Regions from separate parts of the Catenulispora sp. MAP12-49 genome, predicted to be linked through region 3. Evidence: riboswitches for the same ligand, from Rfam matches in the RefSeq annotation. Region 3 holds a riboswitch; each other region holds the start of a gene.
What was found. Region 3 has a riboswitch for cobalamin ahead of cobN (cobaltochelatase subunit CobN). Riboswitches for the same ligand answer to the same signal wherever they lie in the genome.
Positions count from the first base shown of each region.

Region 1 (4,205 bases), on a different contig from region 3:
CACGCGTACATGTACATCGAGGACAGCTTCCCGATCGTCGGCGCGGCCAGGAACAGGTTCAGCGACTGCGACTGGTCGACGAACGGCCCGCGCGCGGCGGCCAGGTCGATCAGCGCCTTCTGCGGCAGCTCCCACGCCGTCCGGTACAGGGCCCTGATCTCCGCCGGCAGCGCCTCGACGCCCTGCACCGACCCCTCGGCGCGCTTGATCGTCTCGCGCACCGCCGGGGTCCACAGCCCCAGCGCCTTCAGCTCGCCGACCAGCGCGCTGTTGATCTGCAGGAACTCGCCCGAGAGCGTCTCGCGCTTGAACAGGTTCGACACCTGCGGCTCGATGCACTCGTAGCAGCCGGCGATGGAGGCGATGGTCGCGGTCGGGGCGATCGCCACCAGCAGCGAGTTGCGAAGGCCGGTGGCCGCGATCCGGCCGCGGACCTCGGACCAGCGCGTGGCGAGTTCCGGGGAGGTGGCGACGTTCCACAGGTCGGGCTGGAGCGCGCCGCGGGCCGCGCGGGTGTCCGCGAACGCCGGGTGCGCGCCGAACTCCTCGGCCAGCCCGGCCGAGGTCTCCAGCGCCGTCAGGTAGATCTCCTCGGAGATCCGGGTCGACAGCTCCCGGGCCCGCGGGTCGTCGAACGGCAGCCGCAGGGCGAAGAACGCGTCCTGCAGCCCCATCAGGCCCAGCCCGACCGGACGCCAGCGCGGGTTCGACGCCGCGGTCTGCTCGCTCGGGTAGTAGTTGATGTCGATGACGCGGTCCAGGAAGACGACGGCGGTGCGGACCGTGGCGCGCAGCCGGTCCCAGTCGACCGCGTCCCGGGACGGCGTCAGGTGCGCGGCCAGGTTGATCGAGCCCAGGTTGCAGACCGCGGTCTCGGCGTCGGAGGAGACCTCGATGATCTCCGTGCACAGATTCGACAGGTGCACGGTGTTACCGGGAACGCCGGTCTGGTTGCACAGGTTGTTGGAGGCGTCCTTGAACGTCATCCAGCCGTTGCCGGTCTGCGCCAGCGTGCGCATCATCTTCCCGTACAGCTCGCGCGCCGAGACCTGGCGGGCGTAGCGGCCCTCGGCCTCGGCCTCGCGGTACGCCGCGTCGAACTCCGCGCCCCACAGGTCCGGCAGCTCCGGCACCTGATCCGGGTCCATCAGGGACCAGACGCCGTCGGCCTCGACCCGCCGCATGAACTCGTCCGGGATCCAGTTGGCCAGGTTCAGGTTGTGGGTGCGGCGCGCGTCCTCGCCGGTGTTGTCCCGCAGCTGCAGGAACTCCTCGATGTCCGGGTGCCACGGCTCCAGGTACACACACGCCGCGCCCTTGCGCCGGCCGCCCTGGTTGACCGCCGCGACCGAGGAGTCCAGCGTGCGCAGGAACGGCACGATGCCGTTGGAACGGCCGTTGGTGCTGCGGATCAGCGCGCCGCGCGAGCGGACGCGGGAGAAGCCGATGCCGATGCCGCCGGCGAACTTCGACAGCCGCGCGACCTGGTGGTAGCGGTCGTAGATGGAGTCCAGCTCGTCGCGCGGGCTGTCCACGAGGTAGCACGACGACATCTGGGTGTGCCGGGTGCCGGAGTTGAACAGCGTGGGGGAGCTGGGCAGGTAGGCCAGCGAGGACATCAGGCGGTAGAAGCCGATCGCCTCCTGCGGGTCCTGCGACAGCCCGGCGGCCACGCGCAGCAGGAAGTGCTGCGGCGTCTCGATGACGCGCCGGGTCACCGGGTGGCGCAGCAGGTAGCGGTCGTAGACGGTGCGCAGCCCGAAGTACTCGAACCGGAGGTCGCCGTCGGGGTCGATCGCCGCGTCGAACTCCGCCGCCGAGGCGGCGACCAGGTCCGCGGTCACGTCGCCGATCAGGCCCTCCCGATGCCCGACGGCGATGGACGCGCTGAAGGAGGTCGCGCCCTGGCCCGCGGCCTCGGCGGCGACGACCTCAGCGAGCAGGCGCGCTGCGAGCTTCGAGTACTGCGGCTCCTCGCCGATCAGCTCGGCGGCGCTCTGGACGGCGAGGTCGGCGATCTGCTCCGCGGTCGCGGCCGGCGGCAGGCCCGCGAAGGTCTTGCGGGCGACGCGGCCCGGGTCGACGTCGGGCAGGTCGGCGGACCAGACGGTGATCCGCTGTTCCAGAGCGTGCTCGGTTTCCGCGACCTGATCGGCCTCAGCAACCTGCGCACCAGCCGTGGCCTGCTCCAGGGTGACCGTCACAACCTTCTCCTCGCCAGTCGTAGGTCCGGTCCGGACCGATGGCGAGCAGACACCGGAAGGCGCGCTGAAGTCGCGACGCGTTCCGCCGTCAGCCGTCCCACGCGGCGTCGGACCAGCCGTGCCCCACGTCCGGGCACGGCACCGCTGGCAGGTCTTCGGACTCGCGGGCGTTCCCGGGGAGCCGAAAAGCGCTCCGGGACCCTACTGGCCGTCACTTCCCAGGCCCGCCCGAAGGCGTTCGGTGGCCCAGTGTGCACGACGGCGGTCGTTCCCACTCACCGCTGCGGGGCAGTCCCGGTTTCGCACCGGGTTCCCTCTTGCCTCGGCCGTCGCCCTGTCGGGGGAGGCGGCCGAACCAGCTGCGTCGGACACCATATCTTGTGGCGGGCCGGAATCTCCAATCAACATGCTGTATGTCAGAGGGCTTCTGCAAGATTCAGTCCACAATGCAAGGATGGAGCATGGCCAAGTTGATCTATTCGGCGATCGCCTCGCTCGACGGGTACGTGGAGGACGCCGGCGGCGCGTTCGAGTGGGCCGCGCCCGACGAACAGGTGCACATGTTCGTCAACGACCTCGAACGTTACGTCGGCACGTACCTCTACGGCCGCCGGATGTACGAGACGATGCGCTACTGGGAGACCGAGGGCGCGAGTCCCGGCGGATCCCCTGTGGCCCGGGACTATGCGGGGATCTGGCGGGCGGCTGAGAAGATCGTCTACTCGCGGACGCTCGAATCCGTGTCGACCGCTCAGACACGGCTGGAGCGGGAGTTCGACGCCGACGCCGTCCGGCGGCTCAAAGAGGCCTCGCCCTCGGACCTGACCATCGGCGGTGCCGAGCTGGCCGGCCAGGCGATCGCCGCGGGCCTGGTGGACGAGATCCAGCTGCTGCTGAACCCGATCCTGGTGGGCGGCGGCAAGCCCGCCCTGCCCCAGGATGTGCGCGTGTCGCTGGAACTGGTGGACGAGCGCCGCTTCGCCGGCGGCGTCGTGTTCCTGCGCTACGCCGTCGTGGGCTGACTACTGGAAGGTCGCGTGCGCCGGCCGCAGGTAGATCCGCACGCGGGCCGGCGCGTCGCCCACCGGGCCGTCCATCGGCAGCGCGTAGCGGTCGGCCAGGACGGCGAAGAACTCGCCCTCCGGGTCCGGCTCGATGCGCTCCACGGTGCCGCGCAGCTCCAGGTAGCGGTACGGCGCCTCGGGGTCGTTGATCGAGACCGCGGCGCTCGGGCGCTCGCTGAGCTCGCGGTACTTCGCGCGCTTGGTCGAGGTGGTGAAGGACAGGAACTCGCCGTCCCACAGGAACCACATGGGGTTCACGTGCGGGGTGCCGTCGGCGCGGATGGTCGCCAGGTGGCAGAAGACCGGGCGCTCGAGCAGGTCGGCGTGGGAATCGGGGATGACGGACATGCCTCTACTCCAACGCGGTGTGCGGGAACGGGCAAGGAGAGAGTCGGACTTGCTGCGATCACGAATCGTGATCGCCGGGGGCTGCGATGCCCGTGCGCATCACGGCCCACCACTCGGCGACCCGGTCGGCGACGTCGGCGTGGCCCGCCAGGATGCCGGACACGTGCTGGACGCCCTGGAAGCCGGCGATCGAGGCCCGGGCCAGGGCCGCGGGATCGGCGCCGGGGCGCAGTTCGCCCTGTTCGGCGGCGGTGTGGAAGAGCCCTGTCGCGGTGGCGATCCAGTCCACGAAGGGCAGGGGCACCGGCTCGGCGATCTGGGAGCGCTCGGCCTGCAGGCGGACGGTCGCGCGGACGACGGGGTCCTCGCGGATCTGCGCCGCCACCCGGGCGAAGATCTCGCCGAGCAGGTCCAGCACGCGGTCGTTGCCCGGCCGGGCTTCGGCGATCACCGCGGGCCACTGCTCGTAGCACTCGCGCAGGATCGCCACGACCAGACTCGCCTTGGCCGGGAAGTGGAACGCCAGCGCCCCCTTGGTGACGCCGGCACGCGCGGCGATCTCGCTGGTGGTGGCCGCCGCGTAGCCGAC
Region 1 covers NZ_JBGCCP010000053.1:31,253-35,457, reverse strand. The annotation lists gene ABIA35_RS45890 (ribonucleoside-diphosphate reductase subunit alpha) at 1-2,204, opposite strand, end outside; cobalamin riboswitch at 2,333-2,579, opposite strand; gene ABIA35_RS45885 (dihydrofolate reductase family protein) at 2,666-3,226, shown strand; gene ABIA35_RS45880 (PPOX class F420-dependent oxidoreductase) at 3,227-3,616, opposite strand; gene ABIA35_RS45875 (ScbR family autoregulator-binding transcription factor) at 3,675-4,205, opposite strand, start outside.
Region 1: linked by a shared signal. The riboswitch ahead of ABIA35_RS45890 (ribonucleoside-diphosphate reductase subunit alpha) and the one ahead of cobN (cobaltochelatase subunit CobN) in region 3 are both predicted to bind cobalamin.

Region 2 (4,205 bases), on a different contig from region 3:
GGCGCTTCCTGCTGGACATCGACCTGACCAGCGAGGTCCATGCCGACGTGCCGACCGACGCCCCGCTGATGTTCCTGCTCGCCGATCCCCGGCAGGCGGTGCCGCGGCTGCAGGACGATGTGTATGTGCGGCTCGTGGATGTGGACCGGGCCCTGACGGCGCGGCGGTACGCGGCGCCGGTGGACGCGGTGTTCGAGGTCTCGGATCCGTTCTGCCCGTGGAACACCGGACGGTGGCGGCTCAGCGGTGATGCTTCCGGAGCCGTCTGCGAGCGGACCACGGATCCGGCGGATCTGGTGCTCGGGCCGCGCGAGCTCGGGTCGGCCTACCTCGGCGGCTTTGCGTTGGCCGCGCTCGGCCGGGCGGGTCGGGTCGAGGAGCTGCGGCCGGGGGCGCTGGCCGAGGCGTCGCGGGCTTTTGTGAGCGATATCGCGCCGTGGCTCCCGTTCGGCTTCTGACCTCCATCTCATACTGTGGGCACCATGAACGAGGTATCGGAGAAGGATTACAACGGCGTACTCCTGCGGCGGCACCCGGCGTCCGGCAACGGCGTGGTCGCGGAGATCGTGCTGAACCGCGCTTCGGCGATGAACGCCATCTCGACCGGGATGGCCGCGGCGATCCGGGACGTCGCGCCGGAGCTGGCCGAGGACCCGGCGGTGCGCGCCGTCGTGGTGTCGTCGGCGCCGCCCGCGGCCGAGGGGAAGAACCACGCGTTCTGCGTCGGCGTGGACCTCAAGGAGCGCAACCAGATGAGCGACGCCGAGCTGGTCGCCACCCGGCCGGCGTTCCGGCGGACGTGGGGCGCGTTCGGCTCGCTGCCGATGCCGGTCATCGCCGCGGTCTCCGGCTACGCCCTGGGCGGCGGCTGCGAGCTGGCGCTGGGCTGCGACCTGATCGTGGCCGACGACGGCGCGGTGTTCGGGCTGCCCGAGGTCTCGGTCGGCGTGATCCCCGGCGGCGGCGGGACGCAGACGCTGGTGCGGCGCGTGGGCATGAACCGCGCCGCGGACCTGATCTTCACCGCGCGCCGCATCGACGCCGACGAGGCCGACCGGTTCGGGATGGTCGACCGGCGGGTGCCGGGGACCTCGACGGCCCGCGGGGCGGCGCTGGAGCTGGCGCAGCAGATCGCGAAGAACTCGCCGATCGGGGTGCGCAACGCCAAGCACGCGCTGAAGGTCGGCGCGGACCTGCCGCTGGCCGCCGGGCTGGACGTGGAGGACGGGGCGTGGCGGGCCACGGCGTTCTCGGCGGACCGGGCCGAGGGCGTGCGGGCGTTCGTGGAGAAGCGGGCGCCGGTCTGGCCGTGAGGCAGCGCGGGGGTTCTGAAGTAGCGCAGAGGCCTTGAAGCGGCGCAGAGGTCTTGGAGTAGTGCAGAGGCCTTGGAGTAGCGCAGAGGCCCTGGAGTAGCGCAGATCACCGGCCGTCGCCCCTTTTGTCGTTAGGCGAGTGCCCGAGTGCTTGCTAGCGTCATGGGCGACGGCGGTGCGCCGTCCACATCGTGTGCAGCGAAGCCGGTGAAAATCCGGCGCTGTCCCGCAACTGTGAGCTCCCTGCCGGGAGCGAGCCAGGTCGCCTCATGCGATGTGCCAAGGTTCGGCCCTCGAGGTTCGGGGCGGTCCGGCTGTGTGCGCGTCACGCCTGCCTGGGTCGGCGCGCGCGGCGGGGACCGCGGATCAGCCGGAGGAGCTGACCTCGTGCATTCTCGTCTGCACAATTCGACGCGGCGCGTGGCCGTCGGCCTCGTCGCGGCCTCGGCGCTGCTGGCCGCCGGGTGTTCGTCGTCGAAGTCGGCGTCGGCCCCGGCCGCTTCCGGCAGCACGTCGGCCACGTCCGCCGCCTCGTCCGCGGCCGCCTTCCCGGCCACGATCACCGCCAAGAACGGCGCGGTGAAGCTGGCGGCCGAGCCGAGGAAGATCGTGTCGCTGTCGCCGTCGGCCACCGAGGACTTGTTCGCCATCGGTGCCGGCTCGCAGGTCACGGCGGTCGACGACCAGTCGGACTTCCCCGCGAGCGCTCCGAAGACCACGCTGTCCGGCTACAAGCCGAACGCCGAGGCGATAGCGAAGTACAACCCGGATCTGGTGGTCGTCGCCGACGACAGCTCGCAGATCGTGGAGCAGCTCGGCAAGCTGAACGTCCCGGTCCTGTGGTTCGACGCCCCGAACACTCTGGACGACGCCTACACCCAGATCACCGGACTCGGCGCCGCCACCGGCCACACCGCCGCCGCGGCCACCGAGGTCGCCGGCATGAAGCAGCAGATCACCGAGGCGATCGCGGCCACGAAGAAGCCGGCCACGCCCCTGAAGTACTACTACGAGGTCGGCACCCCCGGGAACTACAGCGCCACCTCCAAGACCTTCATCGGCTCGATCTTCGCCCAGTTCGGCCTGACCAACATCGCCGACCCGGCCGACAAGACCGGCGGCCGCTACCCGCAGCTGTCCGACGAGTACCTGGTCACCGCGGCCCCCGACCTGATCTTCCTGGCCGACACCAAGTGCTGCCAGCAGACCTCCGCCACCGTCGCCGCCCGCCCCGGCTGGTCCGCGATCCCGGCGGTGAAGAACGCGGCGAAGGGCACGGTCGTCGGCATGGACGACGACATCGCCTCCCGCTGGGGCCCGCGCCTGGTGGATCTGGTGCAGCAGATCTCGAAGGCCGTGAACCAGGCCCAGGGCTGAGCCACCGCGATGCGGCGGCAGGGAGCGGACGCGGATGCCGACGCGGCGGCGGCGGGGGGCGCCGAAGCCGCGGCGGTCGACGCTGGGCAGGTGACGGCGGCGGCCGACGGCGGCCGGACTGATCTCCGCGCGACCACCAGCGATCTGACTCCCCCGCGCCGCCGCCTCGCCCGCTTCACCATCGCTCGCCCGACCATCGCGCTCCTCGCCGCGACTGCGGTCCTCTTCCTCGCCGTCCTGGTCTCCAGCCTCGGCGGTGCCGCGGGCCTTCCGGTCGCCGGCACCGCCAAGGCGCTGCTGGACAAGCTGCCCTTCGTCGACCTGCACACCGGGCTCGGGCCGGTGCAGCAGAGCGTGCTGGACCAGATCCGGCTGCCGCGCGTCGTCCTGGCCACGCTGGTCGGGGCGTTGCTCGCGCAGGCGGGGGCTGCGTATCAGGGTGTCTTCCGCAATCCGCTCTCCGATTCCGGGACCATCGGGGCCTCCGCCGGTGCCGGGATGGCCGCGACTCTCGTCATCGTCTACGGCGGCGGGCCCGAGCACACCGTGGCGGGGATCGGTGCGGTGCCGCTGGCCGCGTTCGTCGGGGCGCTCGGCGGGGTGCTGGCCAGTTATGTGCTCGGCACGCTCGTGGGTCGGGGCGGGACCGCATCGCTCATCCTCGCCGGGGTCGCGGTCAGTTCGTTCGTCGGGGCGGTGCAGGCGTTCGTCATGCAGCGGAGCACCACCGATGTGCGGCAGGTGTACTCGTGGCTGTTCGGGAGTTTCGCCTCCGCCGACTGGTCGCTGGTGCGGTTGGCGCTGCCGTATGCCGTCATCAGTGTCCTCATCGTCACGGTGCACGCGCGGCATCTGGACGTCCTCGCGCTCGGTGATGACGAGGCCGCCACGCTCGGCCTGAACCCGGTGCGCACCCGGCTGATCGTGCTGGCCGCGGCCTCGCTGGCGACCGCGACGGCGGTGGCGGTCAGCGGGATCATCGGCTTCGTGGGGCTGGTGGTGCCGCATGTCGTGCGGCGGGTCGCCGGGCCCGGGCACCGGCTGCTGCTGCCGATGAGCCTGCTGGTGGGCGGTGCGTTCCTGGTGCTGGCCGACCTGCTCGCGCGGACCGCGCTGGCGCCGGCCGAGCTGCCGATCGGGGTGGTGACCTCGTTCGTCGGGGCGCCGTTCTTCCTGGTGATCCTGCGGGCGACGCGGGAGCGGGACCGGTGAGCGCGGTCAAGGCCGCCGGGGTGCGGGTGAGGCTGGACCACAAGCCGATCCTGCACGGGGTCGACCTCGCCGTGGCCTCCGGCTCCTGGCACGCCGTGCTCGGTCCGAACGGCGCGGGCAAGTCCACGCTGCTCAAGGCGATCGTCGGCATCCTGGCGTACCAGGGCGACATCCGGGTCGGCGGGGAGTCGGTCGCGAAGCTGTCCGCCAAGCACCGGGCCCGGCTGATCGCCTACGTCCCGCAGCAGCCGCAGCTGCCCGGCGACATGACCGTCGCCGAGTACGTCCTGCTCGGCCGTACCC
Region 2 covers NZ_JBGCCP010000001.1:713,037-717,241, forward strand. The annotation lists gene ABIA35_RS03350 (GNAT family N-acetyltransferase) at 1-458, shown strand, start outside; gene ABIA35_RS03355 (enoyl-CoA hydratase/isomerase family protein) at 483-1,313, shown strand; cobalamin riboswitch at 1,470-1,595, shown strand; gene ABIA35_RS03360 (ABC transporter substrate-binding protein) at 1,701-2,690, shown strand; gene ABIA35_RS03365 (FecCD family ABC transporter permease) at 2,700-3,902, shown strand; gene ABIA35_RS03370 (ABC transporter ATP-binding protein) at 3,899-4,205, shown strand, end outside.
Region 2: linked by a shared signal. The riboswitch ahead of ABIA35_RS03360 (ABC transporter substrate-binding protein) and the one ahead of cobN (cobaltochelatase subunit CobN) in region 3 are both predicted to bind cobalamin.

Region 3 (4,205 bases):
ACGGCCGCGAGCGGGAGGTCGTGCTGGTTGGCGCCGAAGGTCAGGGCGATGAACGCGACTTCCAGGCCCTCCAGCACGACGCCCTTGAAGCTGAGGGTGAATGCGTACCAGTCGGCGACCAGCGACTTCTTGTCCGAGGCGGCCGCCTGCGCGGCGGCGACCCCGCGCTGGTAGGCGGCGGCCTCGTCGCGCAGGTCCTTGTAGCCGGAGGCGCGCAGGATCGCCTTGCGCAGCCACTGCAACCCGAAGGTGAGCAGCAGCCCGCCGACGACCAGCCGCAACGCCGTCAGCGGCAGCACGGTCAGCGCCGGCCCCAGCGCCGCCACGACCGCCGCGAGCAGCACCAGCCCCGCCGCGACGCCCTGGAGCGTGGAGCGCCAGCCGCGGGTCAGGCCGACCGCGAGCACGATGGTGAGTGCTTCCACGGCCTCGACGGCGCAGGCGAGGAAGACGGACAGGAGCAGGAAGGCGGTTCCCACGTGCCCAGGGTAGCGCCGGGGCGGTGGGATCACGGGGACGAGCGATCTCGGGCGGCGTGGGGGCTTGGTGGGGTGCGCGGTGGCGCGCCGCTACATTGGCGCCATGCGATCTTCGTCCCGGGCGGTAGGGCTGGTACTCGGTTTCGCGGCCGACTGGTACTTCGCGGATCCGCGGCGCGGGCATCCGGTGGCGGGCTTCGGGCGGGTGGCCTCGGGACTGCGGCGGATCGCCTATGCGGACTCGCGGGTTGCCGGCGCGGCATATGCCGGGGTGCTGGTGTCGGGGGCGGCCGCTCTGGGCGTCGCAGCTGAGAGGGCCGGGCGGCGGCCGGTGGCCGGAGCCGTCCTGACCGCCGCCGCGACGTGGACCGTGCTCGGCGGGACGTCGCTGCGCCGCGAGGCGTCCGCGATCGGCGAGTCGCTGCGGGCCGGGGACCTCGCCGCCGCGCGGGAGCGGCTGCCGCATCTGTGCGGGCGCGACCCGCGCGGCCTGGATGCCGACCAGATCGCGCGGGCGGTGGTGGAGTCGGTCGCCGAGAACACTTCGGACGCGGTGGTCGCGCCGCTGTTCTGGGGCGCGGTGGCGGGGATTCCCGGGCTGCTGGCCTATCGGGCGTCGAACACGCTGGACGCGATGGTCGGCTACCGGAACGCCAAGTACCTCAACTTCGGGTGGGCCTCCGCGCGCCTGGACGACGCCCTCAACTGGGTCCCCGCGCGCTTCACCGGCGTCGTGACCGTAGCGGCGGCGCCGGTGGTCGGCGGCAGTCCCGTGCGCGCGCTCAGGGTCCTGCGACACGACGGCGCGCAGCACCCCAGCCCCAACGCCGGACGCTGCGAGGCCTCCGCCGCCGGCGCGTTGGGGGTGCGCCTGGGCGGCACCAACACCTACGGCGACGTCGTCGAACACCGGCCGGTCATGGGGACCGGCCGGGCGCCGCGCGTGGCCGACATCCGCCGGGCCGCCGTGTTGTCGGCCACAGTCGGGCTGGCCTCGGCCGTGGCCGCCGCGCGTCTGGCCGACGTCTTCGCGCCGCGCCGCCGCGCACGCCGACTGCGCTGACAGGGCTGCCTGGGCAGACAGGACTGGCAGGACTGGCAGGACTGGCAGGACTGGCAGGAACCGGCGGGACCGACAGGACCGACTGCGCTGAAGCTGGATCTGGCACACTGTCCACCAAGACGACAGTCCAGGAAGCCCGTGCGAATCGGGCGCTGTCCCGCAACTGTGAGCGGACCACGGTCCGCGAGCCAGGAACTGCCTGCCGTCCCTACCCATCAGCCCGAGGCGGAGCGCGGACTCCGCGAGAGGAAGTGCCGTCGCATGCCCGCGCGCGTTCTGTTGCTGTCCACGGCCGACACCGAGCTCCTCGCCGCCCACGCGTGCGGCGCGCCCTACGTCACCGCCAACCCCGCACGCCTGGACGCCGAGTCCCTGGCGCCCCTGCTGCGTGACGCCGACGTCGCCGTGCTGCGGCTGCTCGGCGGGCACCGGCCGTGGCGCTGGCTGGTCGAGGAGGTCGCCGCGGCCGGGCTGCCGGCCGTCGTCCTCGGCGGGGAGGCCGAGCCGGACGCCGAACTCATGGCGCTCTCTACAGTTCCCGGCGGCGTGGTGGCCGACGCCCTCAACTACCTCACCGCCGGCGGCCCGGCGAACCTGGCGCAGCTGGCGAACTTCCTCACCGACACCGTCCTCGGCGGCGGCGAGGGCTTCGAGGCGCCGCAGGCCATGCCGGAGTTCGGCATCCACGCCGAGCGCGAGCGCGAACGCGAGCAGCGCGAGGGCCGCCCGACCGTCGGCATCGTCTTCTACCGGGCCCACGAGCTCTCGGGCAACACAGCCTTCGTCGACACCCTCGCCGACGCCCTCGAAACCCGCGGCGCCAACGCGCTTCCCGTCTACTGCGGCTCGCTGCGCGGCCTGTCCGAGGACGCGGGCCGGGGGCTCGTGGAACTGCTCGGCCGCTGCGACACCCTGATCGTCACGGTCCTGGCCGGCGGCGGCGCCACCGCCGCGGACGCCAGCGCCGGCGGTGACGAGGACGCCTGGGACGTCGGCGCCCTCGCCGCCCTGGACATCCCGGTCATCCAAGGACTCTGTCTCACTTCCTCGCGCCGGGCTTGGCAGGACTCTGACGCCGCGCTCACCCCGATGGACGCCGCGATGCAGGTCGCGATCCCCGAGTTCGACGGCCGGCTGATCTCGGTCCCCTTCTCCTTCAAGGAGAACGGCTCGGCCGGAATCCCCGTCTACGTCGCCGACGCCGAACGCGCCGCGCGCCTGGCCGGCATCGCCTACCGCCACGCCGCCCTGCGCGGCATCCCCAACCGCGACAAGAAGCTCGCGCTGGTCCTGTCCTCCTACCCGACCAAGCACTCGCGCGTCGGCAACGCCGTCGGCCTTGACACGCCGGCCAGCGCCGTCCGCCTGCTCACGGCGCTGCGCGAAGCCGGCTACACCGTCGGCGACTTCCCCGAGGACGGCGACCAGCTCATCCACCGGCTGATCGCGGCCGGCGGACACGACGTCGAGTGGCTCACCGAGGAGCAGCTGGCCGCGGCTCCGGCGCGCGTGCCGCTGCGCGACTACGAGTCCTGGTTCGCCACACTCCCCGAAGACCTGCGCGAGGGCATCCGCCGGCACTGGGGCGAGCCGCCCGGCTCGCTGTACGTCGACGGCGAGGACATCGTCCTGGCCGCGCTCCAGTTCGACAAAATCCTGCTGATGATCCAGCCGCCGCGCGGCTTCGGCGAGAACCCGATCGCCATCTACCACGACCCGGACCTGCCGCCGAGCCACCACTACCTGGCCGCCTACCGCTGGCTGGAGCACAGCTTCGGCGCGGACGCCGTCGTCCACCTCGGCAAGCACGGGACGCTGGAATGGCTGCCCGGCAAGGGTCTGGGCCTGTCGGAGTCCTGCGCCCCCGACGCGGTCCTCGGCGAGCTGCCGCTGGTCTACCCGTTCATCGTGAACGACCCCGGCGAGGGCACGCAGGCCAAGCGGCGCGGGCACGCCACCGTCGTGGACCACTTGATGCCGCCGATGGCGCGCGCCGACACCTACGGCGACCTGGCCAAGCTGGAGCAGCTGCTCGACGAGTACGCGACCGTGCAGGCGCTGGACCCGGACAAGACACCGGCGGTGCGCGCGCAGATCTGGACCCTGATCCGGGCCGCGCAGCTGCACCACGACCTCGCCTCGATCCTGCACGGCGACGTCGACCGTCAGCCCACTGATGACGACTTCGACGACTTCGTGCTGCACCTGGACGGCTATCTGTGCGAGATCAAGGACGTGCAGATCCGCGACGGGCTGCACATCCTGGGCCGCGCCCCGGAGGGCGAGGAACTGGTCGCCGACGTGCTGGCGATCCTGCGGGCCAAGCAGGTCTTCGGCGGGGTGAACGGGGCGGTCACCGGACTGCGGCAGGCGCTGGCGGAGTTCGTCGGGCTGGACGAGCAGGTGCTGCTGGCCGAGCCGGGGGCGGCGGTGAAGGTGCCGGAGCTGCTGGTCGCGCTGGCCGGTGACGGTGAGGCGCCCGCGAGGTCGGCATCCGACGCCGTGGACCTGCTGGAGAAGCTGGCCCGGCGGCTCGTGGACGCGCTGGCGGCGGCGGGCTGGGATCCGACGGCTGTGCCAGGGATCTGCGATGCGGTGCTTGCCGATTCCGCCGAAGCGGTGGCCGCCGTCCTGCGCTTCGCCGCCACCGAACTCGTCCCCCG
Region 3 covers NZ_JBGCCP010000009.1:285,063-289,267, reverse strand. The annotation lists gene ABIA35_RS19565 (COG4280 domain-containing protein) at 1-479, opposite strand, end outside; gene ABIA35_RS19560 (cobalamin biosynthesis protein) at 583-1,542, shown strand; cobalamin riboswitch at 1,620-1,760, shown strand; gene cobN (cobaltochelatase subunit CobN) at 1,804-4,205, shown strand, end outside.

Region 4 (4,205 bases), on a different contig from region 3:
ACCCTCCTCGCCGACCGCGGCGAGCACGTCCGCGTCATCACCCGTCGCGGCACCGGCCCCGACCATCCCGGCATCGAGCGCATCGCCGCCGACGCCTCGGACGCGGCGGCGCTCGCCGAGGCCGGCACCGGCGCGACCGCCCTCTACAACTGCGCCAACCCGCCCTACAACCGCTGGCCCCTCGACTGGCCGCCCCTGGCCGCCGCCTTCCTGCACGCCGCCCGCACCACCGGCGCGGTGCTGATCACCACCGGCAACCTGTACGTCTACGGCCCGCCGGACGGCCCCATGACCGAGCAGCACCCCCTGCGGCCAGCCGGCACGAAGGCCGGCGTCCGCGCCCGCATGTGGGAAGAAGCCCTCGCCGCCCACGAAGCCGGCGACCTGCGCACTGCCGAGATCCGCTCCTCGGACTACCTCGGAGCCGGCACCCAGACCCTGTTCAGCATCGCCGTCCTGCCCAAGATCCTGGCCGGCAAGCGCGCCGCCGTCCCCGCCGACCCCGACGCCCCGCACACCTGGACCCACGTCGCCGACGTCGCCCGCATGCTGGTAGCCATCGCAGACGACGAACACGCCTGGGGCCGCGCCTGGCACACCCCCAGCCCCGCCCCGGCCTCCATCCGCGACCTGGCCACCGCCGCCGCCTACCTCGCCGCCAAGCCAGAGCCCCGCCTTTCCGCCCTGCCCGCCGCAATGCTCTGGCTCGGCGGCCTCACCGACCCGATCGTCCGCGAGATGCGCGAGACGCAGTACCAGTTCCGCAAGCCGTTCGTCATGGACTCCACAGCCGCCACCGAGCGCTTCGGCATACAGCCGACGCCGATCGAGGTCGGGCTGAAGGAGATGATCGCGGCGCCGAGGGTCACGGTCGCGCGGTGAAGTTCCAGGGCGAACGGCCGCTACGGCTCCTGCCCAGTGACGTCCCACCGGTGTTCGACCCGCGCGATCTTCCAATAGGCGATCGCGGCCGCCCAGACCGCGACGAACGCGCCGACGATGACGAACCCCACATTGTTCAGGTTCAGGTTCGCGATCCAGTCGGTGACCGGGTTGACGACGCCGAACTGGTCGTGGACCACGCCGACGAGCTCGACGCTGCCGATGATCAGGGCGACGGCCACCGACAGGCCGGTGATGGTGAGGTTGTAGTAGACCTTGCGGATCGGGTTGGAGAAAGCCCAGTGGTAGGCGAAGTTCATGAAGGTGCCGTCGAGGGTGTCGAACAAGGTCATGCCCGCGGTGAACAGCAGCGGCAGGCACAGGATCGCGTACCAGGGCAGGCCGGCCGCGGCGCTGGAGCCGGCCAGGGCCAGCAGCAGCACCTCGGTGGCGGTGTCGAAGCCGATGCCGAAGAGCAGTCCGACCGGGTACATCTGGCCCGGGCGGCTGATGGACTTGGTGAGCCGGCCCAGGATCCGGTTCATGAAGCCGCGCTTGTCCAGCTGCGCGGTCAGGGCGGCCTCGTCGTACTCGCCGCGCCGCATCGCCTTGTACACCTTGTAGATCCCGATCAGCGCGACCAGGTTCAGGATGCCGATCAGGTACAGGAAGGTGCCCGAGGCAGTCGTGGACACCACGCCGAGCGACTGCCGCGTGCCGGACTTGTCGTCGGTGAGGTCCGTGGCCTGCCGGGCTCCGGCGGCGATCGCCGCGGCCAGCGCGACGACGATCGTCGAGTGTCCGAGCGCGAACCAGAATCCGACGGACACCGGCCGCTTGCCGTCGGCCATCAGCTTGCGCGTGGTGTTGTCGATCGCGGCTATGTGGTCGGCGTCGAACGCGTGGCGCATGCCGAGGGTGTAGGCGGTGATGCCGAGGCCGAATCCGAAGACCTGCTTGCCGACGGTGTAGTGATGCGGGGCGACCAGGCCGGCGAGGATCCCGAACGCCGCGACGTGCATCCCCACGATCACCGCCAGCAGACCGGCGAAGCGCAGCCAGTCGGTACGGAGCCAGCGCAGCGGCGCCGAGGACGGATTCCGGACAGGCCGGTCAGGGTTGTTCGCAGGCACGCTCACGCGGCTCGCCTCCAGCACCTCGTGGATGGTCGATTCTCGGTGCCGTGGCCGGTCTCCTGGCTGACGGGTCGACGCCCCGGCTCCGCCTTCCCAGACGCGGTCGCGTCCAGTGGCCGCCGCCGCGCGTACTCCGCGCGGCCGGCATGGAGCCGGTGCATTCCCGATCACAGTGGCGAGGGCCGCTCCGGTTTTCCACCGGTCTTCCCGAGCACCACGGCATGGTCACCGTAGCGAGCGGCCCGAAACTGGGCAAGGCGCGCCCGCTCGGCTTGACGCCACCGCGGCGCGGTGGTCAGATCCGGGACGTTGTTGGATCTGGATTTCGACGTCGCTGAGGGATGGGCTATGAGCATGCAAGGCCGCCGCGTGGGGATCCTCGCGACCGTCGTGGTGGTGATCGGCGCCGCGGTCGGAGTCGGGATCGCGGTGAGCTCGAACTCTGCCAAGCCGAAGGCCTACGTCCCGCTGACCGACGGCTCGATGGTCGCCGACAAGTATGCGAACCCTGCGAACAAGGCCACGGCCCTGGCCTACGGTCCGGCGACGGCCCCGCACACCTTGACGATCTTCGAGGACTTCCGCTGCCCCTTCTGCAGGGCGCTGGAGACCGGATCGGCGTCCGTGTACAAGGCGTACGCGGCGAAGGGGACCTTGCGGGTGCTGTTCCATCCGGTGACGCTGATCGACACCAAGGACAACGGCAGCGGCTCGTTGCAGTCCGGCAACGCCGCGGCCTGCGCCGCGCAGGCCGGGAAGTTCGACGAGTACCACGACGTGCTGTTCGCCAACCAGCCGGACGAGACCACCGACGGCTACAGCAGCACCGCGACGCTGATCGCCTTGGCCAAGCAGGTGCCAGGCCTGGACACGCCGGCGTTCGAGTCCTGCGTGAACGCCGGCACCTACAAGGGCCTGGTACAGCAGAACTGGTCGGACTTCAACGCGCTGCAATTGCAGGGGACACCGACGCTGATGCTCGACGGCAAGGCCCTGACACTGCCGGACAACTTCTGGAAGGCGTCCAAGGACGGCGCGTCGCTGGCCGGATCGGATCCGGCGGTGCTGCGGCAGGTGTTCCAGGCCGCGGGGCTTCCGGCACTCTGATCGGCGAAGGCTTTCCGCCGGCGTGCAATGTCACCCGAATGCCGCAGTCAGACCCCGACATCGGGTTGGCGCTCCGATCCGCGGAATAGCTTTGAGACATGAGCGGATCCACGCGAGACTCGGCGGAGCAGGAAAGCGGACCGACCCAGCCCGTTGCGAACGCCACGCAAGCCGCCGACGCGCTCGTGCTGTTCGGCATCACCGGCGATCTCGCCAAGAAGATGCTGCTGCCCGCGCTCTACGAACTCGTCCGCAAGCAATCGCTGGACGTGCCCGTCGTGGGCGTCACCCGCAGCGGCTGGACCATCGAGCGTCTGCGCGAACACGCGCACGACGCGGTCGCGGCTCACGGCGAGGTCGACGAGGACGCCTTCTCACGCTTCGCCGACCTACTGCGCGTGGCGCGCGTCGACTACGACGAGCCCGCCAGCTTCCGTTCGATTGCCGAGCAGACGCGCGGGAGCCGTTTCCTCGCGCACTACCTGGCCATCCCGCCCAATCTGTACGCCAAGGCCGCCGAGTGCCTCGCGGAAGCCGGACTCGCCGACCAGGCCAGATTGATCGTGGAGAAGCCGTTCGGCCGCGACCTCGAGTCCGCGCGCACACTGCAGGTGGAGCTCAGCGAGCACTTCCCCGAGGAGCGGCTCCGTCGTGTCGACCATTATCTCGGCAAGGACGCCATCGAGGACCTGCTGACGATCCGCTTCGCCAACACCCTGCTCAGCGAGCTCATGCACCGCCACCACGTGCGCGGCGTGCAGATCACCATGGCCGAGGACTTCGACGTGGCCGACCGCGGCGGCTTCTACGACGGGGCCGGTGCGGTGCGCGACGTCGTCCAGAACCACATGCTCCAGATGCTCGCTTATCTGGTCATGGAAGCCCCTCGCACCGGCGCGGCCGCCGACATCCTCGATGAGCGTGCCCGCGCTCTCAGGGCCGTGCGCACCGTTCAACCCGACGAGTACGTGCGCGGCCAGTACGAGGGCTACACGGACGTCCATGGCGTCCGGCCGGGGTCGACCACCGAGACGTACGCCGCGCTGCGCACCTTTGTGGACACCGACCGCTGGGCCGGCG
Region 4 covers NZ_JBGCCP010000004.1:445,403-449,607, forward strand. The annotation lists gene ABIA35_RS12125 (NAD-dependent epimerase/dehydratase family protein) at 1-882, shown strand, start outside; gene ABIA35_RS12130 (HoxN/HupN/NixA family nickel/cobalt transporter) at 903-2,021, opposite strand; cobalamin riboswitch at 2,050-2,252, opposite strand; gene ABIA35_RS12135 (DsbA family protein) at 2,367-3,125, shown strand; gene zwf (glucose-6-phosphate dehydrogenase) at 3,224-4,205, shown strand, end outside.
Region 4: linked by a shared signal. The riboswitch ahead of ABIA35_RS12130 (HoxN/HupN/NixA family nickel/cobalt transporter) and the one ahead of cobN (cobaltochelatase subunit CobN) in region 3 are both predicted to bind cobalamin.